DNA from 3 places in the Streptomyces gamaensis genome. Region 2 is predicted to be linked to each of the others. Evidence: riboswitches for the same ligand, from Rfam matches in the RefSeq annotation. Region 2 holds a riboswitch; each other region holds the start of a gene.
The links. A riboswitch is a leader RNA that binds a small molecule or an ion and turns the genes downstream of it on or off. The one in region 2 is predicted to bind cobalamin.
Positions count from the first base shown of each region.

Region 1: it holds a riboswitch for cobalamin, as region 2 does, so the genes downstream of both, ACFP1Z_RS12460 (acyl-CoA thioesterase) here and nicT (Nickel transporter NicT) in region 2, are expected to answer to the same signal.
Region 3: it holds a riboswitch for cobalamin, as region 2 does, so the genes downstream of both, ACFP1Z_RS20115 (cobalamin biosynthesis protein) here and nicT (Nickel transporter NicT) in region 2, are expected to answer to the same signal.

Region 1 is NZ_JBHSPB010000006.1:280,114-289,939, reverse strand. Features, by position in the region: gene ACFP1Z_RS12495 (hypothetical protein) at 1-167, opposite strand, end outside; gene ACFP1Z_RS12490 (DUF6256 family protein) at 465-1,157, opposite strand; gene ACFP1Z_RS12485 (hypothetical protein) at 1,332-1,586, shown strand; gene ACFP1Z_RS12480 (SH3 domain-containing protein) at 1,665-1,988, opposite strand; gene ACFP1Z_RS12475 (helix-turn-helix domain-containing protein) at 2,292-3,011, shown strand; gene ACFP1Z_RS12470 (FUSC family protein) at 3,149-4,225, shown strand; gene ACFP1Z_RS12465 (sugar-binding protein) at 4,367-6,226, shown strand; gene ACFP1Z_RS12460 (acyl-CoA thioesterase) at 6,244-6,702, opposite strand; cobalamin riboswitch at 6,814-7,031, opposite strand; gene ACFP1Z_RS12455 (nucleotidyltransferase domain-containing protein) at 7,166-7,915, opposite strand; gene ACFP1Z_RS12450 (alpha/beta hydrolase) at 8,015-8,995, opposite strand; gene ACFP1Z_RS12445 (hypothetical protein) at 9,187-9,826, opposite strand, start outside.
Region 2 is NZ_JBHSPB010000008.1:59,950-69,775, forward strand. Features, by position in the region: gene cobN (cobaltochelatase subunit CobN) at 1-905, shown strand, start outside; gene ACFP1Z_RS14940 (VWA domain-containing protein) at 951-2,213, shown strand; gene ACFP1Z_RS14945 (hypothetical protein) at 2,213-2,974, shown strand; gene ACFP1Z_RS14950 (trypsin-like serine peptidase) at 3,041-4,024, opposite strand; gene ACFP1Z_RS14955 (YIP1 family protein) at 4,735-5,355, opposite strand; gene ACFP1Z_RS14960 (APC family permease) at 5,406-6,983, opposite strand; cobalamin riboswitch at 7,156-7,371, shown strand; gene nicT (Nickel transporter NicT) at 7,403-8,545, shown strand; gene ACFP1Z_RS14970 (sensor histidine kinase) at 8,593-9,717, opposite strand; gene ACFP1Z_RS14975 (response regulator transcription factor) at 9,710-9,826, opposite strand, start outside.
Region 3 is NZ_JBHSPB010000012.1:46,409-56,234, forward strand. Features, by position in the region: gene ACFP1Z_RS20085 (ABC-F family ATP-binding cassette domain-containing protein) at 1-924, opposite strand, end outside; gene ypfJ (KPN_02809 family neutral zinc metallopeptidase) at 1,166-2,065, shown strand; gene ACFP1Z_RS20095 (hypothetical protein) at 2,137-3,564, opposite strand; gene ACFP1Z_RS20100 (class II aldolase/adducin family protein) at 3,665-4,300, opposite strand; gene ACFP1Z_RS20105 (inorganic phosphate transporter) at 4,753-5,988, shown strand; gene ACFP1Z_RS20110 (hypothetical protein) at 6,002-6,229, shown strand; cobalamin riboswitch at 6,363-6,492, shown strand; gene ACFP1Z_RS20115 (cobalamin biosynthesis protein) at 6,615-7,670, shown strand; gene ACFP1Z_RS20120 (cobyric acid synthase) at 7,667-9,187, shown strand; gene ACFP1Z_RS20125 (putative cobaltochelatase) at 9,294-9,826, shown strand, end outside.

The DNA of each region.
Region 1 (9,826 bases), on a different contig from region 2:
GAACCCGTCGGCGTCTTGTCGTCCCCGGTGCAGCCGGTCAGGGCGAGCGTGGCGGCGAGCGCGAACCCGCACGGTGCGGCGAGGCGGCGGGCGAGGGAGCGGCGGAGGGCGGGGCGGGGCGCGGTGCGTATGAGCATGCTGCGCATGGGCTCGGTGCGTATGGGCAACGGGAACTCCACGTTCGGGTACGGCAGACAGGTCGAGCCGCGTCCGGCACTCGGCGCCCGTACGCGTCGCACACGGGTACGCCGAAGTCACCACCGACACGTGGGGGGACGGCCGTGCTCACCTTAACTCCCTGCGCGGCGCCTCCCCCTGCGCCGGAAGGTGCCTCTTGGTGTCGCGAACCATCCAGCCTCTCAACCCCCTTGCTGCGGACAGCAGGTAGCCCGCTGACGACCGGGCCCGGCCGGCCGGAGCCCGAGCCGGAAGGCGGCAGCAGCAGCGGCGCTTCCCAGACCGGTTCAGGGTCCGGCCTTCCGGTGTCGCCGCCGCCTTCCTGGGACGCCGCCGGGGCGACGCCGCTGTTCCGCGCACCAAGAGATCAGGAGGAAGACGGGCACGGCCAGGGCGATGAGCAGGGCCGCTCCGGTGACCGCGCCGGCCAGGAACTGGCCGCTCTCGCCGGCCACCGCGTAGTAGTACGCCAGCACCACTGCCATCAGCAGCAGATAGCCTCCGGCAGCGGTGCCGAGCACCCGCCGGATCAGCGCGGGCCAGCCGCTGCCGTAACCCGCTGCCGCCTGCCCGTTTGCGTCCTGGCCTGCCTCGTGCCGCCGGGCCGCGCGGTCCCGGAGCCGCCAGCCGATGGCGAGCGTACCCATGACCAGCGCGTATCCGACCACCATGGGCAACAGGTCGTGCCGGATCAGTGACCCGGCGCCACCCGTCGGGCCCGGCTGCGGACCCGCGGCCTGGCCGCCCGCGGGTCCGCGCAGCAGGAAGTGCCAGCCGCGTACGAAGGCGTGCCAGCCGAACCACAGCCACAGGGCGAACAGCGCCCACCGGCCCACGGGGTAGCGCATCACGGCGCGGACCGCGTCGCTGAGGGTCGGCAAGCCGCCGCCCGCCCGTGCCAGCCCCATGCCCTCCCAGGCGAAGCCGATCCCGAACAGCGCGGCCCACACGAGATACCCGATCCACCGATGTCCAGCCATCACGGCCTCCCGGTCCTGAGCCTGCCCCTACGACTCCATGGTCCCGCCGCACGCGCGACGAAGCGGAGGAGTGCCAGCCAGTTGCCCCGGGGAGCGGGTTGCCCGGTGTATCCGGTCCCGGACGGGTCAGGAGAAGAGGAAGCGAACTCACGGCGGTGAAAGGGGGCAATTGTCATGACATTGCCGTGGCGTGAGGACGAGCGGTGGCGCCGTCGGTACCCACAGGCCGGGCCCGACTGGACGCAAGGGATGCCGCAGGGGCAGACGGATCCACTCACCCCCATGGGGCGGGTCGAGCAGTACGGACGGATGGGCAATGCGCTGCGCGGCGGCTATATCGCTCCCTGGCAGCGGAAGGTGATCTGGGGCTTCGTGATAGGCGCGCTCACCCTCACCACGGTGTGCGTCCTCCTGGCGCTGTTCGGCTGAGAAGCCGTGGGCCGCGGAGCGGTCCGGGCGCTGCGGCGGCGCCCCGCGTACGGGGCGCCGCCGCGTTCAGCACTTGCTTCAGCACTTGCTGAGGAACCGGTCCTGGATCCACACGCTCTTCTGGCCGCCCCACAAGTCCCCGTGGTACCAGCCGGACTTGGCGTCGTAGACGCTGAACCACTGCCCCTTGTCGACGTACCGGATCAGCGTGTGCCCGGTACCCGCACCCGAGTAGACCGGGACATGGTCCTGGTTGACCTCGCACGTACGCACGGCCCTCAGCGAGGCGGCGCTGTGCGCCTGTTCGGGCGAGTGGGCTTGTGCCGACGCGGCGCCCAGTACGCCGAGGGCCAGGCAGGCGCCGCCTGCCAGGGAGGCGACCAACGCATTCGTGATCCTCATGTCCTTCACCCTTCTTGGTCGTTCGCGTGGGGACGGGCGTCCTTCGCGTGGGAACGGACGCGGTCCGCCCGTCTGCGGACCCCGCACAGTGCAGCACCGACCGCGACTGTCCGGCCACGTCCGGACACCCCCGGACCTGCACGTTCACAACCGGACGGGGCGCGCACGCAGTTCCGCCCGGCGAAGCGGGCGTACGTCAGGTTTCGTCCGCCGTTCTCGTTCGGGTGACTCCGGGACGGGCTCGGACGTGCGGTGTCACTGCCGACGGCTATAACCGCAGCACCGGAACCGGACTTGGGGGGAGTGATCACCATCGACAGCGACATCGCGCAGCAGCCGCTGCCCGCACCGGCCGGCATCACCACCCCGGCCGAGTTCGCCGAGGCGCTGCGCCTGCTGATGGCCCGGCGGCAGTTGAGCTATCGCGCGCTGAGCGAGGCGGCCCGCCGACTTCCGCCGCGCGGCGGCGACGGGCCACCGCACAGCCTGCCCCGCAGCACCACCAGTGACATCCTCAACGGCAGACGTCTGCCTTCCCAGGAGAAGCTGGAGACCTTCCTGGCCGTGTGCGGGATCACCGGTGAGGAACAGCAACCGTGGACAGCTGCGTGGCGGCGTCTGGCCGTGCCCGCGACGGCCTCACCGCACTGCCGTCACACCAGGACCCACCTTCTCCTGCGCACCGGGGCCACGGTCGTCGCCTCTGTCGCCGCGACCCTCCTGGCCCTCTGGGGAGCCGGCTCCCTGGAACGGGCGCGCACGCTCGGCCCGCAGAGGCTGATGGTGATCTCCCGGAGCTGGACCCACACCGCACCCGACGCCAAGGACGCCACCCACCTGGGCGAGGTGGGGCCGGGCCCCCGCTGGTTCTCCTGCTGGACGCACGGCGAATGGCTCGCCGACCGCGGTCACTTCAGCGACATCTGGGTCAGGACCGACAACGACGACGGCCGCAAGGGGCTCTACATCAGCGTGGACTTCGTCCAGCACAACGACGTCGGTGATCTGCCGCCCTGCACGTGAAGCCATCATGCATTTATCTTGAGACCACGCTTGCATCTATGATGTACTCAAGGTGGCCCCGCCCGGGGCCTTGGTGATCGCGAAAGGCATACCCCTTGGAATCCCTCTGTCCGCTGCGGTTCGGGAAGGCCTGACCGGTGGCAGCCCCGCGACACCGCTTCCCCTGGCAGCGCACGCTGCGCGCGGCCGTCTGCCTGGCGGCCGCGCTCGCCATGACCCTGGCCACCGGTACGGACGCGCCCGCTCTCCTCGTCGTCGGCGCCCTGACCTGCGTCAATGGCGACGACACAGGCCCGCTGCGCCGACGCGCCCTCCGGCTTGCCTCCGTACTGGCCGGAGGCACCGCCGGTGCCCTGCTCGGCAGCATCGCTTCCGCGTCGGGCTGGGGACAGGTCGCGGCGATGGCGACGACCGGTCTCGTCGCCGGGGCGCTGTGGCGGCACGGGGGCACGGCCCAGCTCGCCGGACTGACGCTGATGATCCTCACCTGTATCGGTTTCGGGCTCGGCGGCGGCATACCCGCGACGCAGGCCGTCGGTCTCTACCTTCTCGGATCCCTGCCGATGCTCGGCATCCTCGCCGGTACCGCCCTGGCCACCGTCCGGCACCGCCGGCGGCCGCGGGCTGTGCTCCCGCCGGACACGGAAACGGACCGCACCGCTCCGAGCGGCCTCCGCGAAGCTTCCGCGGATCCCGCCCCGGTCCCGGCACCGGACGACCGGAGCGGCGTGCACCGTCGGCAGGTTCTCCGGCTCGCCTCGTGCATGGGGCTCGCCGCCGCGGTGGCGGTCGTGCTCCATCCGCGTCACTCGTCCTGGCTCCCGCTCACCGCGTGCCTGGTCTTCCGGATCGACGCCGTGCCCCTGCACCGCCGGGCCCTGCACCGGGCCGCCGGGACGACCGCCGGTGTCCTGCTCGCCCTCGGGCTGACGGCACTCGCCCCGCACGGCTGGACGCTCGTCGTCCTCGCCCTCGCGGTGGGCGCGCTGGTGCCCGTACTGACCGACTGGTCGTACGCGGGGCACACCGCCATGGCCACCGTCATCGTCCTGGTCCTCGCCAACCCCGCGGCCGTCGGCGACACCCGCGAGATCACCGCCCGTCTCCTCGACACCGTCCTCGCCTGCCTGATCGCTCTCGCCTTCGGACACCTCGTGTGGCCCGCGCACCTTCCGCATCCGTTCCGCGCGAGGCGCCGCGCGCAACAGCTGTGAACGGCGGGACAGTTCGTTCCCGTACAGAGGGATCCCCGGTCCGACGCGGGTGTCGCGGGGCAAGCTGTCCATGTGACGTCTCGGCACCGCCGACGTCGGACACGATCACGTCGCCGCGTTCCCGGGGAAGGATGGATCGCCTTGCCGCAGATCGCCTTGCCGCACCGCAGACCCGGGCGTGCTCTCTCGGCCGCCTTCGCCTCGATCGGGCTGGTCGCAAGCGCGCTCACCGTCACGTCCTGCAGCGCGGGCGCCGGGCCGGACACCCCCGTCGGCCCGTCCCTGGCGGCGTCCGGTCCGGCGCACACCGACGTGTTGTTCGTCGGCGCGCATCCGGACGACGAGTTCCCGTCGCTGGCCACGTTCGGGCAGTGGGGCGAGCGGCAACGGCCCCTGAGCACCGGGGTGGTGACCATCACCCGGGGGGAGGGCGGGGGCAACGCCCAGGGCGAGCAGGAGGGCCCCGAGCTGGGGATGATCCGCGAGACGGAGGAGCGGAGAGCCGTCGGTCGCGCCGGGATACGGAACGTCTTCTACCTCGACAAGCCGGACTTCTGGTACACGCTGTCGGCGCCACTGACCGCCAAGGTCTGGAACAAGCCGCCGCGGCCGTCGGCGGACACGCTCTCCGGACTGGTCCGGCTGATCCGCGCGACCACGCCGCGGAAGGTCGTGACGATGGACCCGCGACCGTTCAAGCAGCACGGCGGCCATCAGGAGGCCGGGCGTCTCGCGATCGAGGCGTTCCGCCTGGCCGGTGACGAGAAGGCGTTCCCCGAACAGATCACCAAGGAGAGGTACCGGCCCTGGACGCCGTCCCAACTGCTCGCCCAGAACGGGGGGTTCACGACCGGTTCCGTGGGCGCGGAGTGCGCCAGGAAGCAGGAGAAGGACGAACGTACCGGGCTCCCCGTCATCGGTTACTGGACCGGGACGCGGTCGGGCAGGCAGAACAAGACGTGGGCCCAGATCGAGCGCGACGCGGCACGCGACTACGTCACCCAGGGCTTCGGGTCCCTGCCCGCCACCGTCGACACCCCCGCGGACAAGCTGCCCTGCGAGTGGTTCACCGTCCTCGCCGACCGGGGGAAGCCGGTGAGCCGTCCTGTGCGCGAACAGTCCGGGCTGCGCCCCCTGTACGCCGAGTTCCGCGACTGGGCGCGCGGGGCGGGCATGCCGTGGCTGGCGAACGACGCCCAGCCCGACTACCCGGCCAACCCGTCCACCGTCGTCCCCGAGGTCGACAAGGCCCCTGACGTCGACGGGGTGGCCGGTCCCGGCGAATACCCGGGCCCGGAGCTGACGTTGCAGCAGTGGGAGGGCGCGAAGTGCCGGGACAAGAGCGACTGCTCGGCAACTGCGCGGTTCTCCCGCCACGGTGACGACCTGTACGTGATGATCCGCGTCACCGACGACATCAAGGGCTACGCGCTCGACGCCGCCAAGGACTGCAAGCGCCACTGGCGCACCGACTCGGTCGAGATCGACCTCGACCCGCAGGGCCGCTCCGACGACACCTCCACCACGTTCAAGGCCGGCATCCTCCCCTTCACCGCCCACGGCGGCGGTCCGTGCGCCGAACGCGACGGCGACAACCGTCAGGGGCCGGCGAAGAACACCGCGCCCGGCATGACCGTCGCCTCCGTGGTGACCGACGACCCGTACACCGGCTACTCGGTCGAGGCGAAGATCCCGCTCGCCGACCTGCCCGCCCCCGTCGACCCGGACCGCCTCACCGCGAACGTCCTGCTCTACGACTCCGATTCCCAGGACAGGACCGGCAGGACGCGGCTGGCCTGGTCCCCGTACGGCAGTGCCCAGGCCGACCCCTATGTGTGGGGCACCCTGCGTCTGCCCGGCTACGTCCCCCCGCCCGGGCGCCCGGCACTCGCCCCCGTGATCCCCCAGGACGCCGCGCGGAGCGCGCGGTCCCCGGCATCCCGCGACCAGGCCGAGCGCACGGGCGTACGAGCCGACGGCCGTGGGCCGTTCCCGCCGTGAGCCGATCGTGGCCCGGGTCAGTCGCGGGACGCGGTGTCGTCCTCGGTGTCGAGGGCGGGTACGGACCTGGGGCGGCCGTCCGCGGTGACGGCGACGAACGTCAGCCGGGCCGTGGCGACTTCGGAGGCGGGGCCGGAGGCGTTCCAGCGTTCGGCGGTGACGCGCACGGCGACACTCATCGAGGTACGGCCGACGCGCAGCAGTGCGGCGTGGGCGCTCAGGAGGTCTCCGGCGCGGACGGGAGCGAGGAAGGTCATGCGGTCCACGGAGACGGTGACGGCCGGGCCGTCGGCATGCCGTCCGGCGGCGGCCGCGGCCGCGTCGTCGATGAGTTTCATCACGACACCGCCGTGGATGGTGCCGTAGAGGTTGGTGTCGTGCTCGCTCATGATGTGGGCGAGGGTGACCCGGGAGTCGGCGGGGGTCTTGCGGGTCCGGGCCGGGGTGGTGTCCGTGCCCAGGGGGCTCGTCGTCATGGCAACTCTCCTTCGCGAGCTGGCCTGTGAGCCCGCGAGGAGGTGCCGGCACGGCGCGGCCGCCGCGCTGCCGGCCCGCCCTCGAAGGTCACCGGGTGGTCCGCGTGCGAACGCCGCACGCGGGCAGTGGCAGGTCTTCGGACTCGCGGGCGTCTCTCGTGGGGCACGAGCTGCCTAGTGGCCGTCGCTTCCCGGACCGGGGTCCAGTGCGTATGACGGCGGTCGTTCCCGCTCACCGCTGCGGGGCAGTCCCGGATTTCCACCGGGTTCCCTCTTGCGACGCCTCCCGCCTGGCGGACGGGCGCGAACCAGCTGCGTGATCAGCATAACCGCCGCGTGCGGGGCCGGACGGTCCCTGGGCAGGCAGCTCTCCGTCGACGAGAACAGCAGTACTTTCGTGCCGTATCCGGTCGAGCCGTGAGCTCTGCTGCATGTGTACGGGTGCCGTCTCCCGCGAGGGAGTTCAGCCGGCGGCCTCGAACAGCTCCCGTGCCGCGGTGAAGGCCCGGGCGAGGGATGCCGGGTCCGGTCGCAGGTCCGCCGTGATCGTGTCGAGGCCGCGCAGGCCCGCGCGGTCCAGCAGTCGTTTCTCGTTGGTGGCCCACTCGCCGCGCGCGGCGAGGACCGCGTGTGCCGTCTCCAGTGCGGCGGTTGCCAGTGCGCCGGCCGCCTCGGTGGCCCGGCCGCGCGGTACGTACGCGCCCTGGGCGTACTGGAGGGTCAGGGCTGCCCGGCTCCTCCACCACGGCGGGGCCGACTCGCGCAGGGCTTCCGGGTGGTCGGGGCGGGGCAGGGTGCCGCGCAGGACCCGGCCCAGGGCGAGTTCGGCGACGATCAGGTAGCTGGGGATGCCCGCGAGGTGGAACATCAGCGGTTCCCAGTGGAAGCGGCCCTCGCGTGCTTCGGCGAGTTCGTGCTCGACGGCGTCGAGGTCGCGGTAGTGGACGTCGACGTGTCTGCCGTCGATCGTGAGCCAGGCTCCCCCGTTGAAGACGCCACCGCCCCAGGCGCCGAGCTCGGACACCTCGCCGTCCCAGCCGACGGCCCGCAGTGCGGCCGGGTCGAAACCGCCCCGGTAGTAGACGGCCAAGTCCCAGTCGCTGTCGGGGGAATGGGTGCCTTCGGCGCGCGAGCCGCCGAGGGTGACGGCGTGCACGGTGGGCAGGGCGGCGAGCCGGTCGGCGACGGCGTCGAGGAACTTCTCGTCGGTCATCGGGATCCGATCTGTGCGGCGGGCGGGCAGGACGTCGGCCCATGATGCCCGAGCCGGTACGGCGGCCCGCCTCCGCCCCCGGCCGCTCGGGGGGGCGGGTCAGTGCGTGCCGGGTGAGGTATCGCCCGTGGCGATGCGGGCCATGGAGGTCAGGGCCACGGAACCCGGTCTGAGGTAGTTGTCGTGCCGGGCCCGGCCTGCGTCGAACCGGCGGGCCCCGAAGGTCGCCGACGCCGGATCGGCGCCGAGCCCCAGGGTGGTGCACAAGAGGTTGACGCTGGCGTTGGGGACGTGGGCGATCCAGTCGTTGCTGCCGACGCCCGCCCACACTCGTGCCTCCGTGCGCAGTTCGGAGGCGCGGTCCGCGCCCGTGCCGGGGCTCGCGTAGAAGACCATGTCGGCGGCGTGCAGGCCGTGCGCGGCCCGGCCGCAGACCACGGAACCGTAGGAGTGGCACAGCAGGGAGATCCGCGCCGAGGGCGCTACGCGTTCCAGGTCGCCGACGAAGCGGCGGAGTTCAGGGGCGCCGCGCTCGGCCCGGTCCGTGGTGAGCAGTTCGACGCTGAAGGCGGCGGGTGCCCGGTACCCCAGCCACGCGACGACGGCCACGGGGGTGTCCGGGCTCTGCCGGCGCATCTCCTCGTGCAGGACGCGGGCACCGCCGGCCAGGTGCTTGTACGTCCCGAGGTCGGCCGAACCGAACGTGTCGAGCGTGGTGTTCGCCCCCGGGACCAGCACGGCTACGCGTCGGGCGGCCGCGAGGTTTCCGACGACCTCGACGGCGGTGCCGTGACGTGCGTCGAAGGCGAAGAACGTACGGTCCCGCGCGCTCATCGCACGCAGCGTGCCGGCCCGGCCGGTGGCGTCGGCTCCCGCTGCCATGTCGGCGGCTGCGGCGATGTTGGCGCGGTTCGCGCCGTACCGGGCCTCCAGCGTGGCGGCGGTGGCGGCCGGCAGGACGGGAGGTTCCGGTGCCGGAACCGGCGTGCCGGCGGAGACGGGCTGATGCGGCGCGGCCAGTGAGGCGGCGCACGCGAGGGTCAGGAGACTGCGGCGCAGCCAGGCACGAGGACGGGGCACGGGCTCCTCTTGGTGCACGACGACGTAGTTTTCAGCGTTTTCAGCGTTTTCAGCGGTCGCGCTCACGCCGTTCGGGCGGGGCGCGCGACCATGTCGGGGTGGGGGACGGCTTCGGCCGGGACGCTGCGGCGCCGCGCGGCCGGGCAGGGGGGAACCCTGGGGAGGCCGTCCCCCACCCCTGCGTCCGGGGGCTACGCGTTGTCCGTCGCGGACGCTGCCGCCCTGCGGCGTCGGGTCGCGACGGCCACGGCGCCGCCGGCGCCCAGGAGCAGCGCGGCGCCGGCGGCGAGGCCGACGACGTTGCCGCCGCCTGTCTCGGCCAGTTCACCCGCGACCTCGGTGTCGCCCACGGGGGCCGCGGACAGGGCATCGGACGGGCTCGGCGTGCCGTCCGAGTCCGGGGCCGCCTCGGGGTCGCCCTCGGTGGTGGACCCGGCGGGCGGCTCGGGCTGGGGCTCGGAGGGGTTCTGCTGCTCGGGAGCGCCCCCGGCGGGGGAGACCGCACCCGACTTCCCGGGCGGGGTCGGGGACTTGTCGGGGCCGCCCTCGCCGGTGCCGTCCTTGGGCGGCTCGGGCTCGGACTTGGAGGGGTCCGGGGTCACCGATCCGGCGGTGCCGGGGGCGGGCTTCTTCTCGGTCGGCTTCTCGGTCGGCTTCTCGGTCGGCGTGGAGCAGTCCTTCGTGCCGCCGTTCCAGTGCGCGATCTTGTCCTTGATGACCGGGTGCTCCGGTCCCTTCGGCAAGTCACCGTGTTTGAAGCCGTCTTGAGCGTTGAGTTTGCCGTCGTACTTGACGTTGCCGCGGTAGAGGTCGACCTGCGCGTAGCAGCCC
Region 2 (9,826 bases):
TGCGCATCAGCGGCTTCTTCCGCGACGCCTTCCCGCACGTGATCGGCCTGCTCGACGACGCCGTCCGGCTCGTGGCCGGCCTCGACGAGGACGACGCCGACAACCACGTACGGGCCCACGCGCGCGCCGACCTCGCCGAGCACGGCGACGAACGCCGCGCCACCACCCGCATCTTCGGCTCCCGCCCCGGCACCTACGGCGCCGGACTGCTGCAGCTCATCGACAGCCGCGACTGGCGCACCGACGCCGACCTCGCCGAGGTCTACACCGTCTGGGGCGGCTACGCCTACGGCCGCGGCCTCGAAGGACGCCCGGCCCGTACCGAGATGGAGAGCGCGTACAAGCGCATCGCGGTCGCCGCCAAGAACACCGACACCCGCGAGCACGACATCGCCGACTCCGACGACTACTTCCAGTACCACGGCGGCATGGTGGCCACCGTCCGCGCCCTGCGCGGCACCGCCCCCGAGGCCTACATCGGCGACTCCACCCGCCCCGAGACCGTGCGCACCCGCACCCTCGTCGAGGAGACCTCCCGCGTCTTCCGGGCCCGCGTCGTCAACCCCCGCTGGATCGAGGCGATGCGCCGCCACGGCTACAAGGGCGCCTTCGAACTCGCCGCCACCGTGGACTACTTGTTCGGCTACGACGCCACCACCGGCGTCGTCCCCGACTGGATGTACGACAAGCTCGCCCAGACCTACGCCCTCGACCCCGTCAACCGCGCCTTCCTCCAGGAGGCCAACCCCTGGGCGCTGCACGGCATCGCCGAACGCCTGCTGGAGGCGGAGAGCCGCGGCATGTGGGCCAAGCCCGATGCCGCCACGCTGCAGGCGCTCAAGGAGGTCTTCCTGGAGACCGAGGGCGACCTGGAGTCGGGGGCGGAGGAGTCCGACGCCGGGTAACCACCCGTTTTGAGTCGACCCGCCGCCCGCCCCTAGGATCCCCGAATGATCATCACAAGACGGCTGGCGGCGGGCGCGTGTGCCCTGCTCGCCGCTCTCGCCGCCGGAGCGGCACCGGCGGGCGCCGCCGACGGCAAACCCGCCAAGGACTCCCCGAAGGTCGAGCTCGTCCTGGACGTCAGCGGCTCGATGCGCACCCGCGACGTGGACGGCGGCTCCCGCATGGCCGCCGCCCAGCAGGCCTTCAACGAGGTCATCGACGCCGTGCCGGACGGGGTGCGGCTCGGTATCCGCACCCTCGGCGCCAACTACCCGGGCGAGGACAAGGAGATCGGCTGCAAGGACAGCAGACAGCTGTACCGTGTGGGGCCGGTCGACCGCACCGAGGCGAAGGCCGCCGTGGCCACCCTGCGGCCCACCGGCTGGACGCCCATCGGCTACGCGCTGCGCGGCGCCGACGAGGACCTGGGCACCGACGGCGGCACCCGCCGTGTGGTGCTCATCACCGACGGCGAGGACTCCTGCGGGCAGCCCGACCCCTGCGACGTGGCCCGCGAACTCGCCGCCAAGGGCACCCACTTGACGGTCGACACCCTCGGCCTCGCCCACGACGACAAGACCCGCGAACAGCTCACCTGCATCGCCGAGGCCACCGGCGGCACCTACACCGCCGTCCAGCACACCGACCAGCTCTCCAGCCGCATCAAGCAGTTGGTGCGCCGGGCCGACGCCGCCCCCGTCGAGACGCCCCGCCCGGCGCAGGGCGCCACCGAATGCTCGAAGGCCCCCGAACTCGGCGCCGGTATCTGGACGGACCGCGAGAAGTTCGCCGAGCACCGCTGGTACCGCGTCAAGGTGAAGCCGGGTCAGGAACTGCGCGCCTCGGTGAGCGTGGGCGCCGACCGGGCCGTCGACCGCGACTACGGAGTGCTGCTGCGCGCCGTCGACGAGGGCGGACAGGAGCTCGTACGCGGCTCGGACGCCGGCAGCGGACGCACCGACGTGATCTCCTCCGGGCTGCGCTATCCGCTCGCTGAGAGCAAGAAGGGCGACAAGGACGCGCGCACGGTCTGCCTGGAGGTCTCCAACTCCTTCTCCGCACCGCCCGGCGTCCAGCGCGACCCGGGCATGCCCGTCGAACTCGCCGTGGACCTCGCCAAGGCCCCCGACAACCCCTCGGACCTCGCGGCCTTCGGCCTGGGCCGCGGCTGGGTGCTGCTGGCCGTCCTCGGCGTGACCGGACTGCTCGCCGGACTGGTGTGGGGCTGGCTGTCCCGCTGGCGCTTCGCCGTGTGGAGGGAGAACTGATGCGTATCACCAAAGCGTTGAGCACGCTCCTGCTCGCCGGGACGGCCCTGCTCGCCCCCGCCGGCGCCGCGGCCGCGCAGAGCCCCAGCCCGTCGGCCGGCACCGCCTCGGCGCCCACGGAGGCCGGTACGGGCTTCCGTACCGCCACCGCCCTGGAGACGGGGCAGAAGGCGACGGCAGGCGCGTCCACCGGGGACTACCTGTACTGGCAGTTCCCGGCCGGCGCCGGGCAGCGCGCCACCGTGAAGGCGACGGTCCGGCTGCCGGAGGCGGCATCCCGTACGGGCGCCGCCACCTGGCGGATCGACGTCTTCGACGGGCTGCGCCGCCGCCAGGCCTGCGCCTTTGGCGCCCCGGCACAGCGCGCCTCCCAGCAGGACACCTCGGTGACCCTGACGTGCACGCTGCGCACGGTGCGCGCGTGGTCCGAGCAGTGGGCGAACGACCCCCTCCCCGGCGCGTACTACGTGCGGCTGACCGCCACCGACGTCCCCGACCGGGACCTCGGCCGGCCGGTGAAGGCCGAGATCGAGGCGACCGCCGAGGACGCGGGCGGCGCCCACGACGGCGGCGGGCAGCTGGGCGCCCCGCTGCACGCGGCCGCCGTCAGCGAACCCGAGGACGGCTGGAACGGCAGCTGGCTCACCGACCGCTGGGGCTGGACCGTGGGCGGTGCCGTGCTCTGCGCCCTCGCGGCCATCGGCGGCTACACCCTCACCCGCCACCCCCACCGGGGCTCCCACCCGCCGGTGCGGCACTGACACAGCGCCACGAGGGGCCCGGGGACCGCGCACTTGCGTCCCCGGGCCCCTCGTCGTCCGTGCCCGTCAGTCGTTGTCGTCGCCCTCGATGGCGTGCAGGTACAGCGAGACGAGGTCGTCGGTGAAGTAGGAACTGTAGGAGATGTCCGGGGTGTCACCGCCCGTGTGATAGCCGCCGATGACACCGATCAGCTCGTAACCGCCGCCCGCCCGCCGCAGGAACGGGCCCCCCGAGGTGCCCCCGATGTAGCCGGCGCAGGCGATCTCCAGGAAGTCGCCCGGCGCGTTCGGGTCCTTGCTGCGGAAGCGGTGCGTGGAGGACGTGCAGTCCAGCGGCTTGGGGTACTTGGCGTCGCTGCTGCCCGGATAGCCGATGAGACGGACCTTGCGGTGCGCGTAGCCGGGATAGGCCACGAGGTCGAAGCCCCCCACGACGCTCTGCGCCTCGCGCCCGTCCTGACGGGGCGCCAGCCGCACCACCGCGTAGTCCCACCGGGCCCCGCCGCCCGTCCCCAGGTCGTAGTAGCGCTGGTCGATGTAGATGTCGTCGACGGGGAAGACGCCGTGCGGCTTCTTCCGGTCGTGGTACTGCGGCACGAACGACAGGTGCTTCTTGGGATCCGGCGAGCGCAGACAGTGCGCGGCGCTCACCACGAGATTGCGGTGCGGGCTGCGCACCACCGTGCCGCCGCAGAAGCGGCCGGTGTTGCGTCCGTCGGTCCAGAAGAACGTGCCCACTTGGGGCAGCCCGTTGAAGGGGCGACTCGGCGGCACGGCGGCGGCAGCGGCCTCCGGTACGGCCGGCTTGCCGCTGTCCGCCGGCAGGGCGGCCGCCATACGGTCCGCCGTCCAGTACAGGGCGTCGGCCAGGGCGGCCGTCCGCCCGTGCGGGGCCCTGCCGCCGTCCGCGGCGTACGCGGCCGGGACCGGACCCGCGGCGATGAGCAGCAGCCCGAGCAACACGGCGACCGGGCCGCGCAGCGTGTGCGGCGGCCCGGCCGTCGGCGCGGTCGGGAGTCCGTCAAGGGGTCTGCGGCGCCGGTGACGCATGAGAGTTCCTCCCTGCCCGGGGACACGTACGAAGCGAGCGTGCCATCGTCCTACGGCCACCCCGGGACGGACAGAGCCCCACGCGCACGGATTCACCGGAACGCGCGCGGCCGGTGGCCCGCGCCGGGCCGGGAGCGGCGGGCCGACCGTCGGAACAGGCCGAAAGGCCCTGTCTGCTCGGCCGTCGGGCGTCCGGGCGAGGCGGAACCCCCTCCAGAACCTCCGCACTGTCTACGCCCGGTACGTCCCGGGGCATCGCCTTCCGGGCACGGTATCCGGCCAACTTCCCTTCCGGAGGCCCCCGATGGGCGCGGAACCGCCCCCGCGAGCGCCCGCCGGTGTTCCGGAACACGCGCCAACTCCCCTTTGCCCAGGCCGAGTCGGGCGCCCGGAACCCCTGCCCTGCCGGGCATCGAACGGTGTGGCGCCCGTCACTTCAGCGAACCGGTCCGGCCCCGTGCGACCCCCCGCCCGCCCGGCTCCGACGTGCCCTGCGGGAAGCCGGCGGGGCGGCTGTCCCGCGTGCGCATGGCCTGAATTCGCTCCCCGTGCGTTGGTAAACCGTAAAGGCGAACAGGTTTTTGATGCATGGCCCATCGGTGATGCGGTAGAACTGTCTTCGAGCCCGCCCGGTGTGCATCCCCCGTCGCACCGGGCGGGCCTTTCGCTGTGCGGGGCCGTGCAGGGGCCGCGCGGGGGCCGTGCGGCCGTCAGGCCCCGGCCGTCGGGAACTTCAGCAGGGCCACCGCGGCCAGCATCTGTATGCTCACCGCCGCCACGGCCTTGTGCGTGGGCAGATGGTGCTGACCGCGGATCAGCAGCGCGGCGAAGGCGTAGCCGAAGCCCGAGGTGACCCAGGCCGCGACCCGCACGGCGAAGGAGTCGGAGGGCAGCCACACATCGAGGGCCAGCCGCGGCAGGTCCGTCGCCCAGAACAGCACCACGAACAGCGTCACCGTGGGCGCGAACCTGCCGTTGCCGCCGAGGCGGCGCGCGATGGCGTGCGTGACCACGCCCAGCAGAAGGCTCGCGAGCAGCAGCACGCCGTCGGCTATCGCCACCGCCTCGACGGCGAGCGCGCGGCCGACGCGCCACTGCGCCCAGAACGACTCCCTCGCCAGCGTCCCCAGCGTTCCGCACACCACGCACAGGAACGCCGCCGCCCCCCACACCCCGCGGTCCCGCGCCTCGTCCATGATGTCGACCGGCCGCAGCCAGATCCCGAAGAACAGCCGGTGCCACAGGAGTCTGCGCCGCCTGACGGGGCGTGAGGGCCGGCCTCCGGGGGAGGACGGAGAGGGGGGTGAAGGGGGCGAACTGGTCACAGGCATGGATGCAAGTTCTATCACCGCCCGGCGGAACCGGCATCGGCCGGGCCGGATCAGACCGGCGCCGGCGCCTTGCCTCCCGGGTCCGCGTCCGGCTCCCCGTCCGTTCCCCCGCCACCGCCCGCGCTGCCCTCGCCGCCCTCACCACGGTCACCCGCGGCATCGGCGGCCCCCGCGCCCGTCAGGTACTCCTCGGAGATCTCCCGCGGCCCGAACGGCCACACCTTCTCGTGGCGCGCCCACAGCACGAAGGCGACACAGCCGGCCGCGACCCACGCCAGCGACCATTCGATGGGATGCCGGCCCGGCGACGCCTTGTCCGCGTAGCCGTAGATCACCAGCCAGCCGACGAGCGCCACCAGAGAGGGGAGCGGATACAGCCACATCCGGTACGGACGGCGCAGCCCCGGCTGCCGGCGGCGCAGCACGCTCAGGGCCAGGATCTGCGCGAGCGCCTGCACGAGCACCATCACCGTCGTCAGCAGCTGGATGATGGTCTGCAGGTCCGTGTGCCGGCCGAGCAGGAAGCCCGCCCCGCCGACCGCGCCCATGACCACCAGGGCGAGCACCGGGAAGCGGTGCCGCCGGTGCAGCCTGCCGAAGGGGCGGAAGAACACGCCCTCGCGCGCCGCGTCGTACGGCACCCGGGAACCGCCCAGCAGCCCCGTGAAGAGGGAGGCGACGGCGGTGACGAGGATCAGTACGGTGACGGCGTTCGCCGCGCCCCTGCCCCAGGTCCTCTCCAGGACGGCGGAGGCCACCGAGGAGGAGGCGGCCGAGTCGGGGTCGAGCATGTCCTGCCAGTCGACGACGCCCAACGTGCCGATCTGCAGCAGGAGATAGATCACCATGATGCCGAGGATCGAATAGACGATGGAGCGGGGCAGGGTGCGGCCCGGGTTCTTGATCTCGGCGCCCAGATAGGCGGAGGTCCAGTAGCCGCCGTAGTCGTAGATGCCGATCGTCAGGCCCGCGGCGAAGCCGATCCAGAAATGATTGGAGGTCAGCTCGAAGGCGTGCGCGGGGTAGGTGAAGGCCCGTCCGGGGCTGAAGTGGGTGTAGGCGGCGACGATGACGAGCACCACCGAGGCGAGCATCACGCACCACAGCACGACGTTGAGGCGCGCCATGTGCTCCACCCGCCCCCACAGCAGGGCGACCACGAGCACCGTCAGCACCAGGCCCGTCAGATCGCCCTGGAGCGGCGTCATTCCCGGCCACAGATAGCCCAGATACTGCACGAAGCCGATGACACCCGTGGACATCGCCAGCGGGATGTTGAGCATGGCCGTCCACACGAACAGGAACGGCATCAGCTTGCCGGTGCGGTACTGGAACGCCTGCCGCAGATACACGTAACTGCCGCCCGCCCCGGGCAGCGAGGCGCCCAGCTCCGCCCACACCAGCCCGTCGGCCAGGGCCAGCACCGCGCCCGCGACGAACCCGAGGACGGCCTGCGGGCCGGCGAACGCCGCGACCATCAGCGGAATGGTGACGAAGGGTCCTATCCCGCACATCTGGCTCATGTTCAGGGCGGTGGCCTGGAACAGCCCGATGCTGCGGACGAACCCGGCGCGCTGCCCGCCGGGCGGCGCGCCCTGGTCCGAAGGACCGTGTGCCGACTCTGCCATGGCGGTCCGCCCTTCCCTGGAAGCCGGTGGAGGTGTGCTGCACTGGTAGCACCGCCCGGCCCGGGGCGTCCATCTCCCGGACACAGCCGAACGGATCGGCCGCCGCGCTCCGCCCGGACGGCCCACCGCGCAACCGGTGTGCGGAGCGGGCCCGTCCGTGGCCGGAATACGGCTAGGGTGGCCGGGCCGTGGTGTTCGGGAAGACCGGTGCGGACCGTCGTGGTCCCAGTCCGGAGCGGCCCTCGCCACTGTGATCGGGGAGTTACCGTCCCAGTCCGTACGCCGCGCGCGGTGTACGGGGCCACTGGCAGCAGCCGGCTGCCGGGAAGGCGGGGCGGGCGCGGACGTACCCGTCAGCCAGGAGACCGGCCACGGCATCTCACGAGAAGATCCACGAGGTGCTGGAGCGTGATCCGCAGATGACCCTGCCCACCGATGTCCACGGCAGCGCCGGGAGCCCGGGCGTGCCCGCCTCCCCCGGGGCGCCGCCCGCCTTCCGCTGGCGACGGGAGGACACCCTGCGCACCGCCGGCCTGCTGGCCGTCGTCGCCGCCCTGCACGCCGTCGCCTTCGGCGTGCTCCTGCTGCTCGTCGTCCCCGCCCACTACACCGTCGGCTCCAAGGTCTACGGCGTCGGCCTCGGCGTCACCGCCTACACCCTGGGCATGCGGCACGCCTTCGACGCCGACCACATAGCCGCCATCGACAACACCACCCGCAAGCTCATGTCCGACGGCGAACGGCCCGTCTCCGTGGGCTTCTGGTTCGCCCTCGGCCACTCCAGCGTCGTCGTCGCCATGGCCGCTCTCGTCGCCGGAGGCACGCACCTGGCCGGCACCCTCATGAACGAGGACTCCACCACCCACCAGACCCTCGGCCTGGTCGGCACCACCGTCTCCGGCGGCTTTCTCTACCTCATCGCCGCCCTCAACCTCCTCGCCCTCGCCGGTATCCTGCGCATCTTCCGTGCCATGCGCTCCGGTCACTACGACGAGGCCGAGCTGGAGCGGCACCTGGACGCGCGCGGCTTCATGAACCGCCTCCTGGGCCGCCTCACCCGCTCCGTCTCGCGCCCCGGCCAGATGTACCCGCTGGGCTTCCTCTTCGGCCTGGGCTTCGACACCGCCACCGAGGTCACGCTCATGGTCATGGCCGGCAGCGGCGCCGCCGCCGGGCTGCCCTGGTACGCGGTCCTGTGCCTGCCGCTGCTGTTCGCCGCCGGCATGAGCCTGTTCGACACGCTCGACGGCACGTTCATGAACTTCGCCTACCAGTGGGCGTTCTCCCACCCCGTCCGCAAGGTCTACTACAACCTCACCATCACCGGGCTGTCGATCGCGGTCGCCTTCCTCATCGGCACGATCGAGCTCGTCGGCGTCGTCCACGACAAGTTCGACCTGACCGACGCGGTCACCGGCTGGATCGCCGGACTGGACCTGGACAACGTCGGCTTCGTCATCGTGGGGCTGTTCGTGGTGGTGTGGGCGATCGCCCTGTCGTACTGGCGGTTCGCGAAGGTCGAGGCCCGGTGGGAGGCGCGCAGGGCCCCGGCCGACGGCTGACGGTCCCCGGCACCCCGGCGGCCCCGCCGCGCGCGGGGCCGCCGGGGTCACGAGCCGGGGAGCGGCAGCGTCACCTCGAACCGGCAGCCCCCCGCGACGTTGCGCACGCTCGCCCGCCCCGCGTGCGCCTCCACGATGCCGCGGACGATCGCCAGGCCCAGCCCCGCGCCCGCCGGCGGCGTCCGCGCGGCGGCGCCGCGCCAGCCGGTGTCGAAGACGCGCGGCAGCTCGTCCTCGGGGATGCCGCCGCACTCGTCCGTCACGGACACCACCACCGTGTCCGCCTCGCGCCGCGCCGCCACCGCGACCGTCCCGTCGGGCGGTGTCCGGCGGATCGCGTTGACCAGGAGGTTGCCGAGGACGCGTGTCATCTCCTTGGCGTCGACCTCGACGGGCAGGGTGTCGTCGCCCTCCCGGGGCGGCCGCCCCACCAGGCGGACGCCCTGCTCGCGGGCCAGCGGGCCCGCCCCGGCGAGCGCGTCGCTCAGCAGGTCGTGCACCGGTACGCGGTCCACGCGCAGCGGCAGCGACCCCGCGTGGATGCGGGAGAGCGCGAAGAGGTCGCCGACCATGGCGTCGATGCGCTCGACCTCGGCGCGGATCTGCCGGTGGTAGCGGTGCGGATCCTCCGCCACCCCGTCCTCCAGTGCCTCGGACATCGCGCGCAGCCCCGCGAGCGGGGTGCGCAGGTCGTGCGAGATCCAGGCGACGAGCTCGCGCCGGGAGGACTCCAGGGCCTGCTCCCGCTCGCGGGCGCGGGCCAGTTTCGCGTCGGCGGCCGCCAGTTCGCGGGAGAGCGCCGCCAGTTCGGCGGTCGACCCGCCGGCCGGGGCGGCGAAGGTCCCGGCGTCGCCGAACGAACGGGCCGCGCGCGCCAGCGCGTCGCTGCGGGCGACCACCCACCGGCCCAGCAGCAGCGCCGTGGCCAGGGAGACCACGGCCGCCATCGCGCACACCGCCGTGACCACCGTCAGGTCGTGCGCGGAGAGGAACATCGCCCACGCGACGGCCAGGGTCCCCGCGAGCATCGCCGTCACGGGGACGGCCGCGACCACGGCCAGGGACACGGCGAGGGAGCGGTGCCGCAGCGCGCGCAGGGCGGCGGCGCCCAGCCCTCCGGCGGCGGCCGCGCCGAGGAACGCGAACAGGGCGATGAGCAGGAGGTCACGCACCGCCGTCGCCGCCCCGCTCCTGGACACCGGCCGGCCCGAAGCGGTAGCCCACGCCCCACACGGTGCGGATCAGCCGGGGCCGGGCCGGATCGTCCTCCACCTTCGCGCG
Region 3 (9,826 bases), on a different contig from region 2:
GTCGGCGGCGCGCTCCGCCTCCAGCCCGGAGAGCAGCTTCTCGGCGCGGCGGGCCATGTTCTGCGCGGCGACGGTCTTGGTGGCCTTGGCGCGCATCTTGTCGGCCTGGGCGTTGAGCGCGGCGGCCTTCTTCTCCGCGTTCTGCCGCTCGCGCCTGCGGCGCTTCTCGTCGGCCTCGCGCTGCTGCTGGTAGAGCTTCCAGCCCATGTTGTAGATGTCGATGACCGAGCGGTTGGCGTCGAGGTAGAAGACCTTGTTGACGACGGTCTCGACGAGGTCGACGTCGTGGGAGATGACGACGAAGCCGCCGCGGTAGGTCTTCAGATAGTCCCGCAGCCAGGCGATCGAGTCGGCGTCGAGGTGGTTGGTGGGCTCGTCGAGCAGCAGGGTGTCGGCGTCGGAGAAGAGGATCCGGGCGAGCTCGACACGACGGCGCTGACCGCCGGAGAGGGTGTGCAGCGGCTGGCCGAGCACGCGGTCGGGCAGGCTGAGCGCGGCGGCGATGGTCGCGGCCTCGGACTCGGCGGCGTAGCCGCCCTTGGTGAGGAACTCGGTCTCCAGGCGCTCGTACCTCTTCATGGCCTTCTCGCGGGTCGCGCCCTTGCCGTTGGCCATGCGGTCCTCGTTCTCGCGCATCTTGCGCAGCAGGACGTCGAGGCCGCGGGCGGAGAGGACACGGTCGCGGGCCAGCACGTCGAGGTCGCCGGTGCGCGGGTCCTGCGGCAGATAGCCGACCTCGCCGGAGCGGGAGATCGTGCCGCCGGCCGGCATGCCCTCGCCGGCGAGGCACTTGGTGAGGGTGGTCTTGCCGGCCCCGTTGCGGCCGACGAGCCCGATGCGGTCGCCCTTGGCGATCCGGAAGGAAGCGGACTCGATCAGCACACGGGCGCCGGCGCGCAGCTCGATACCGGAAGCGGTGATCACGGGGAATTACTCCTGGGCGGAAGGGACGGCGGTCGGGACGGGGGGTGGAACACGGCCGGCGGCGGGCCCCGCACGGCTGCGGGGCGGGCGGCGGGCCGGGCCGACGCCGTCTAATGCACGAGGAGAATTGCCATACGAAGAAGTCTAACGGGGGCGCGCAAGCGGTTTTCCCGGTCCGGTGGAGCCGGAGTGCGCGGCTGCGGCGTGTTCACCGATACTCAGGGGTGGAAGGCGGTGGCGCATGCAGTTCGACGACGACGCGAACCTCGACACGTCCCAGGTGCAGGACGAGCGGGGCGGGCGGATCCCCGGCGGGGGGTACACCATCGGCGGCGGCATCGTGGGGTTGCTCGCGCTGCTCGCCGGGCTGTTCTTCGGGATCGGCCCGGAGGAGCTGGGGCTGAGCGGCACCCAGGGGCAGGGGCAGCAGCCCCGGTCCTCGGCCAGTACGGACGCGCAGGTGTCGCAGAACTGCCGCACGGGCAAGGACGCCAACACCCGCGAGGACTGCCGGATCGTCGCGGTCGTCAACAGCGCGCAGTCCTTCTGGAGCCAGGAGCTCGCCCGTCAGGGCACCACCTACACCCCGGCCTCGACGGTGCTGTTCAGCAACCGCACCAACACCGCGTGCGGAGCGGCGACTTCGGCGGTGGGCCCGTTCTACTGCCCCGGTGACCGCAAGGTGTATCTGGACCTGGGGTTCTTCGACGAGCTGCGCAGCAAGTTCGGGGCGAGCGGCGGCCCGTTCGCGCAGGCGTACGTCGTCGCCCACGAGTACGGGCACCACATCCAGAACCTGACCGGCACCCTGAACCGGGCCCAGGACCGGCGCACCGGCGCCAACAGCAATTCCGTCAAGGTCGAGCTGCAGGCCGACTGCTACGCGGGCGTGTGGGCCCGGCACGCGACGTCGACGCCGGAGAAGTCCACGGGCCGGCCGCTGCTCAAGCAGCTGACGCAGGCCGACATCCAGGACGGGCTGTCCGCGGCCGCGGCGGTCGGCGACGACCGTATCCAGGAGAAGTTCCAGGGCCGGGTCACCCCCGAGAGCTGGACCCACGGCTCGGCCGCGCAGCGGCAGCAGTGGTTCACCACCGGGTACCGCACGGGCGACATGCGGCAGTGCGACACGTTCCGCTGAGCCGGGCCGCCTGAAGGCGGTGCGGGAGCGGGCCGGGCCCCCGCCGCGGGAGGCCCGGCCCGCTCGCGGGGCTACGCCCCGCCGGTGTGCACCTGGAACGCCGCCCGGCGCACCGCCTTCGCGAGTGCCGGGTCCGGGTGGGCGGCGGCCAGGGCCACGAGGACCTGCACGGTGCGCGGGTGCCCCACGGCCCGTACCTCCTCCAGCAGGCCCGGGACCGTGCCCTGCACGGCCGAGTCCAGGTGGCGGACCAGCAGCCGGCTCTCGCCGTGGTCGGCGACGGCGGCGGCGGTGTCCACCCACAGCCAGGTCGCCTCCTCGCGGGTGAGCACGTCGGCGGTCTCCTCGGGGTCGTGCCCCTCGTGCTCGGCGAGCCACAGCAGCGCGTACGGGCGCAGGCACGGCTCGTCCACGGCGGCCCGTACGGCGGGCTCGGCGGGCGCGCCGACCGCGCGCAGCGCCTCGAAGGCCAGCCCCCGCACCAGGGCGTCGTCGCCGCGCGCGGCGTCGAGGAGCTCGGTGACGGCGCTGCCCACGGGCCGGGCGGCGAGCCAGGCCCGGTACTCGGCGCGGGCCGGGCCGGGGGTGAGGTCGGCGCAGCCGCGCAGCATGGCCTCGGCGGACAGCTCGATATGGCCGGCGGGGCTCTGGGCGGCGACACAGATCTGTTCGAGCTTGACCCACACCGCCCAGTTGCCGAGCGGGGTCAGGGTGGCCTCGCGCGCGCCGTCGGCCTCGTTCCGCCGCACGTCGAGGGCGCCGACGGAGGCGAGCCCTTCGAGGGCCCAGTCGAGGAGCCCGGCCAGCGGGTCGCTGCCGTCGGCGGCGGGGACGGGAGCCGGCCGGGGTGCGGGCGGGCCCGGGCAGCCGGTGGGGACCTCGCAGCGCTCGGCGCGGATCTCGGCGACCCGCTGCTGCAACAGGTCCAGCAGCATCGCGACGGCGACCGGCCCCGCCGACAGGTGCATCACGGACAGCAGCTGGGGCGCCGCCTCGACGACCTCGGCGGCGACGGTCGCGTCGGTGCCGGGGGGCGCGGGGTGGGCGAGGGACCAGGCGTCGAAGAGGGCGACCCAGCCGCGCAGCACGGCACCGTCGTCACGGTCCCAGGCGTGCAGCCGCCAGCCGGGGCGGGCGCTGTCGCCGTGGAGCTCGATGAGGCCGGCGAGGCGGGCCCGGTCCCAGTCGGCGCGCACCCGGTGCGGCGTCAGGCGCAGGGTGGCGGCGGCCTGTTCGGCGGCGGCCGCGTCCAGGCCGCCGGACGCTCCGGGCCGCAAGGGGGTGCCGCGGCCGCGCTCGGCGGCGGCCCAGCGGGCCACGTGGACGGCGCCGGTGAGGCCGCCTCTCGCCTGCCGGGCGAGTTCGGCGGGGGCCGGGGTGCCGGCGGGCGGTCGGGGCGCCGGTCGGGAACCCCGTCCGGCCACCGCCCTGCGGGCGGCGGCGATCGGCTGTCGGGGGACGAGTCTGAGCCGGGAGTCGCGCGGAGTACGGGACGTCACAGGAGCAGTCTTGCCGTTGACGCTCCGAAAACCCAATCGGAATCGACTCTCCGGACCGGGCCCCGGGCGGGGGTGGCCCGCGCCGGCCGCCCGGCCGCCGTCAGCGGGGCTGCCCGTAGCCGCGCAGTTTGTCGGTGGCGGCGGCGAGTTGGTCCCGGCTCAGCAGGGCCGGGCTGCGGCCGGGGACGGCGGAGGCGGCGAGCCACACCCTGCACATCCACTCCAGCTGCGCGGTGCGGTCGTAGGCGGCGTCGAGGCCGGGGCCGAAGGTGAGGGTGCCGTGGTTGCGCAGCAGGCAGCCCGTGCGTCCGTCGAGGGCGCGCAGCATGTGGCGGGCGAGTTCCTCGGTGCCGTAGAGGGCGTACGGGGCGACGCGCACCGGTCCGCCGAGGGCGCCGGCCATGTAGTGGATGAGCGGCAGCTCGGTGACGAGGGTGGAGACGGCGGTGGCGTGCACGGCGTGGGTGTGCACGACGGCGGCCGCGTCGGTGGCCCGGTAGACGGCCAGGTGCATGGGCAGTTCGCTGGTGGGGGCGAGGGCGCCGAGCACCTGCCGCCCGTCGAGGTCGACGCCGACGGCGTCGTCGGGGCCGAGCCGGTCGTAGGGGACGCCGCTGGGGGTGACGAGGATCGTTTCGCCCACTCTCGCGGAGACGTTGCCGGAGGTCCCGACGACGAGCCCGTCGGCCACGGTGCGCCGCGCGGCGGCGACGACGCCGGCCCACGCCTGCCGGATCGCCTCGCGGCGGGCGGCGGAGTCCCGGGGGGAGGTCTCCCGGCGCGCGCGGCCGCCCCGCTGTGCGGTTTCGCCTCCGGCGCCGGGCGCGTACCGGACGGCCTCGCCGCCCGCGCGCCCGCCCGCCCCCGGCCGGGCGGGCCCACCGCGCCCGCCCCCGGCAACCGCGTCCCCGTGGGACTGCCCGCTCCCGGTGTCGTCACCGTCACAGCTCCGGGCACCGCGGTGCTCGGCCCCGCCGTCGGTCCGGCCTCCGCGCGCCCCCGCGCCCCCGTGTCCGTCCCCGCGCATGTCCGGGCCCTGGCCGCCGTTCACAGCACCCTCGTTCATGGATGACCCCCTCCGGTTCGCCTCACCGCTCGGCCCGACCCCGTTCACCTTCCGTTCACCCAGAGTCCTTACGGTCCTGGCTGTACTGTCCATCGAGCGATTGCCTGGGTGACCAGACGGACATGGAACACATCACGCTTCTCATCGGGATCGTGATCGTCACGGCCTTGGTGTTCGACTTTACGAACGGCTTCCACGACACGGCCAACGCCATGGCCACCACCATCTCCACGGGAGCCCTCAAGCCCAGGACCGCGGTGGCCATGTCCGCGGTCCTCAATCTGGTCGGCGCGTTCCTGTCGGTGGAGGTCGCCAAGACCATCTCCGGCGGGATCATCGACGAGAGCTCGGGAATCCGCCCGGAAGTGATCTTCGCGGGGCTGGTCGGGGCGATCGTGTGGAATCTGCTGACGTGGCTGGCGGGCCTGCCGTCCAGCTCCTCGCACGCGCTGTTCGGCGGTCTGATCGGCGCGACGCTGGTGTCGGTCGGCGCCGGCGGTGTGCACGGCGACGCCGTGGTGATGAAGGTTCTCATCCCGGCGGTCGCGGCCCCGGTCGTGGCCGGTCTGGCCGCCATGGCCGCGACCCGGCTGACCTTCCGGCTGGCCCGGGGCCGGGACGAGAACGACACCGCCAAGGGCTACCGCGCGGGGCAGATCGCCTCGGCCGCGCTGGTCTCCCTCGCCCACGGCACCAACGACGCCCAGAAGACGATGGGTGTGATCACCCTGGCCCTGGTCACCGGCGGCGTCGTGGCCCCGCACTCGGACCCGCCGGTGTGGGTCGTCGTCTCGGCGGGCCTGGCCATCGCGCTCGGTACGTACCTGGGCGGCTGGCGCATCATCCAGACCCTCGGCAAGGGTCTGACGGACATCAGGCCCGCGCAGGGCTTCGCCGCGCAGACCGGTGCCGCGACCGTCATCCTCGCCTCCTCGCACATCGGTTTCGCGCTCTCCACGACGCAGGTCTGCTCCGGTTCGATCATGGGCGCGGGGCTGGGCCGCAAGGGCGGCGTGGTGCGCTGGTCGACGGCGGGCCGCATGGTGATCGCCTGGTGTCTGACGCTGCCGGCCGCCGGTCTGGTCGCGGGCGGGGCCGCGCTCCTGGCGGAGCAGGGCGACTGGGGTGTCGCCGCGGTGGCGGTCCTCGGTCTCGCGGTGAGCGGAGCGATCTGGCTGGCCTCCCGCCGCAGGCCCGTCACGCACGACAACGTCACCGATTCCCCCGCGGAGCCGCAGGCCGAGCCGGTGGGTGTGGTCACGGCCGCGATCCAGGCCGTCGCCCCGCCGCCGCCCGCCGCGCTCGCCGCCACCGCCACCGCCGCCCCCGAGCCCGCGCCCGCCGCGGCCGCGAGCTGACCGGAGAGAAGCGATGAACATCAACTGGGCAGCTCTCGGGCAGGTCTTCGGCGTCAGCCTCGTGGTGACCGTCGGGCTGGTCGGCGTCTTCACCCTCGGCATCGTCGGCACCTCCCGCAAGGCGGGTACGGACGCTTCCGCTTCCGGGGGCGCGACGCCCCTCGCGCGCACCGGCGCGTACCTGTGCTACGCGGTGTGCGCGGCGGCCGTCGGCTACGGGATCCACCTGATCGTGGCCTGAGCCCGCGCCGCCTCCGCTTCGCCCCTGTCCCGCCGGAAACGGCAGGGCAGGGGCATCTTCATGCCTGATGAGGCGAGTTGACGGGCCCTCGCGGACCGTGGTGGACTTCCGGAGCCAAACGGCGACAGCGCAGAGGAAGCCGGTGCGAATCCGGCGCGGTCCCGCCACTGTCACCGGGGAGTGTCCCCCACTGTCAGGCCACGGCCCGCCCTGAGCGGCGGGCGGGAAGGCCGGGGCGACGCGGATCCGGGAGCCAGGAGACTCTGGGTCGCCGGTCACGTCGAGCCAGGGCGCGGACCCTGAGTGAGGACACATCGCATGCGCGGCCGCCTTCGACCACTGCCCTGCCGGACGGAGCACTCGGGCCCGGGCACGGTCTGATCCGATGCGCGCCGAACACCTCGCCTTCGCGTGCGGTGCCGCGCTCGGCCACCTCGGCGATCTCGCCTTCGGCGATCCGCGCCGCGGCCATCCGGTGGCCGCGTTCGGGCGGGCCGCGCAGGCCGTCGAGCGGCGCCTGTGGCGCGACCACCGCGGGCGCGGGGCGCTGCACACCCTGGTCTGCGCGGGCGGTACGGCCCTCGGGGCCGCCCTGCTGGCCCGTACCGTCCGTACCCGGCTGCCCGCCCCCGCGCGTGTGCCCGCCGAGGTCGCCCTGACCGCCGTCGCCACCTGGGCCGTGCTGGGCGGGACCTCGCTGGGCCGGGAGGCGCGGTCGGTCGCGAAGGCGCTGGAGGCCGGGGACCTCGACGCGGCGCGCGAGCGGCTGCCGCACCTGTGCGGGCGCGACCCGCAGGCGCTGGACGGGCAGCAGATCGCGCGGGCCGTCGTGGAGTCGGTCGCCGAGAACACCTCCGACGCCGTGGTCGGCGCCCTCGTGTGGGGGGCGCTCGTGGGCGTGCCGGGGCTCGCGGGCTTCCGCGCGGTCAACACCCTGGACGCGATGGTGGGGCACAAGTCGCCGCGCTACCGGCGGTTCGGCTGGGCCTCGGCGCGGCTGGACGACGCCGTGGGCTGGCCCGGCGCCCGGCTCACGGCGGTACTGGCCGTGCTGGCCGGCCCGGATCCGCGGACCGCGTGGCGGGTGGCCCGGCGGGACGCGGCCCGGCACCCGAGCCCCAACGCGGGCCCGGTGGAAGCCGCGTTCGCGGGCGCGCTCGGGGTGCGGCTGGGCGGCACCCTCGCCTACGGCGGCCGTGTGGAGCACCGGCCGGTCCTGGGCGCGGAGCTGCGTCCGGTGGAGGTCGCGGACATCGAGCGCGCGGTGCGGCTCTCGCGCCGGGTCGCGTTGCTGGCGCTCGGGGTCGCGGCCGGCGCGCGCACCACCGGGCAGGCGCTGCGCGCGGGCGGGATCCGGCGTGCGGCGGGCAGCATCTCGAAAGGCGTCCCGACAGGCGTCGCACAAAGCATCGTGAACGGGGCGAGGGGGAGGAACCGGTGACAACAGCGGTACGGGGCGGGGGTCTGCTCGTCGCCGGGACGACCTCGGACGCGGGCAAGAGCGTGGTGACGGCCGGGATCTGCCGCTGGCTGACCCGCAAGGGCGTCAAGGTCGCCCCGTTCAAGGCGCAGAACATGTCGCTGAACTCGTATGTGACGCGCGAGGGCGCCGAGATAGGGCGGGCGCAGGCCATGCAGGCGGCCGCCGCGCGCGTGGAGCCGAGCGCGCTGATGAACCCGGTGCTGCTCAAGCCGGGCAGCGACAGCAGCAGCCAGGTCGTGCTGATGGGCAAGCCGGTGGGCGAGTTGAGCGCGCGCGGCTACCATTCCGGGCGCCAGGAGCGGCTGCTGGAGACGGTCACGGGCTGTCTGGAGGAGCTGCGGCGTACGCACGACGCGGTGGTCTGCGAGGGCGCCGGCAGCCCGGCCGAGATCAATCTGCGGCGTACGGACATCGTCAACATGGGGCTCGCGCGGGCCGCGCGGCTGCCGGTGGTCGTGGTCGGCGACATCGACCGGGGCGGCGTGTTCGCGTCGTTCTTCGGGACGACGGCGCTGCTCTCGCGCGAGGACCAGGAGCTGATAGCGGGCTATCTGGTCAACAAGTTCCGCGGCGATGTGAGCCTGCTGGAGCCGGGCCTGGACATGCTGCGCGGTCTGACGGGGCGCCGGACGTTCGGGGTGCTGCCGTTCACGCACGGTCTGGGCATCGACGAGGAGGACGGCCTGAGGGTGTCCCTGCGCGGGGTGGTGCGCGAGTCGGTAGTGGCGCCGCCGTACGGCACGGACGTGCTGCGGGTCGCGGTGTGCGCGGTGCCGCTGATGTCGAACTTCACGGACGTGGACGCGCTGGCCGCCGAACCGGGCGTGGTCGTACGGTTCGTGGACCGCCCCGAGGAGCTGGCCGACGCCGATCTCGTGGTGGTGCCGGGCACGCGCGGCACCGTGCGCGCGCTGGCGTGGCTGCGCGAGCGCGGGCTCGCGGACGCGCTCGCGCGCCGCGCGGCGGAGGGCCGGCCCGTGCTGGGCATCTGCGGTGGTTTCCAGTTGCTGGGCGAGCGCATCGAGGACGAGGTCGAGTCGAGGGCGGGAGTCGTCGACGGGCTGGGGCTGCTGCCGGTCCGGGTGCGGTTCGCGCGGGAGAAGACGCTGACGCGGCCGTCCGGCAAGGCGCTGGGCGAGCCCGTCGAGGGCTACGAGATCCACCACGGGGTCGCCGAAGTCCTCGGCGGTGAGGGCTTCCTGGACGGCTGCCGGGTCGGCCAGGTGTGGGGCACGCACTGGCACGGTTCGCTGGAGAGCGACGGCTTCCGGCGGGCGTTCCTGCGCGAGGTGGCGCGGGCGGCGGGCCGGGCGTTCGTTCCCGCCCCGGACACGAGCTTCGCCGCGCTGCGCGAGGAACAGCTCGACCGGCTGGGCGACTTGATCGAGCAGCACGCGGACACGGAGGCGCTGCTGCGGCTGATCGAGGACGGGGTGCCCGGCGGGATGCGGTTCATCCCGCCGGGGGCGCCGTGACCGCTCGCGCGGAGCCGGGAACACAGCCGCGCCGCCCCGGCCCGTACGGCGCCCGCAGCACCACACCGACCACCGCACCGGCGTCTGCCGAAGGAGCAATCACCGCATGAGCACCCCGTACCCCTTCGCCGCGATCGTCGGCATGGACCGTCTGCGGCTCGCGTTGCTCCTCAACGCGGTGAGTCCCTCCGTGGGAGGCCTCCTCATCCGCGGCGAGAAAGGCACCGCGAAGAGCACCATCGTGCGCGCCCTGGCCACCGTCCTCCCGGACGTGCCGGTGGTCGCGGGCTGCCGCTTCGCCTGTGATCCCGCCTCGCCCGACCCGCAGTGCCCCGACGGCCCGCACCAGGACGGCTCGGGCACCACCCGCGCGACCCGCTTGGTCGAACTCCCCGTCGGCGCCTCCGAGGACCGGCTCGTCGGCGCCCTCGACATCGAGCGGGCCCTGTCGGAAGGTGTGAAGGCCTTCGAGCCGGGCCTGCTGGCCGACGCGCACCGGGGCGTGCTGTACGTCGACGAGGTCAACCTCCTCCACGACCATCTCGTGGACCTGCTGCTCGACGCGGCAGCGATGGGCACCTCGCACGTGGAACGCGAGGGTGTCTCCGTCCGCCACGCCTCCCGTTTCCTGCTCGTCGG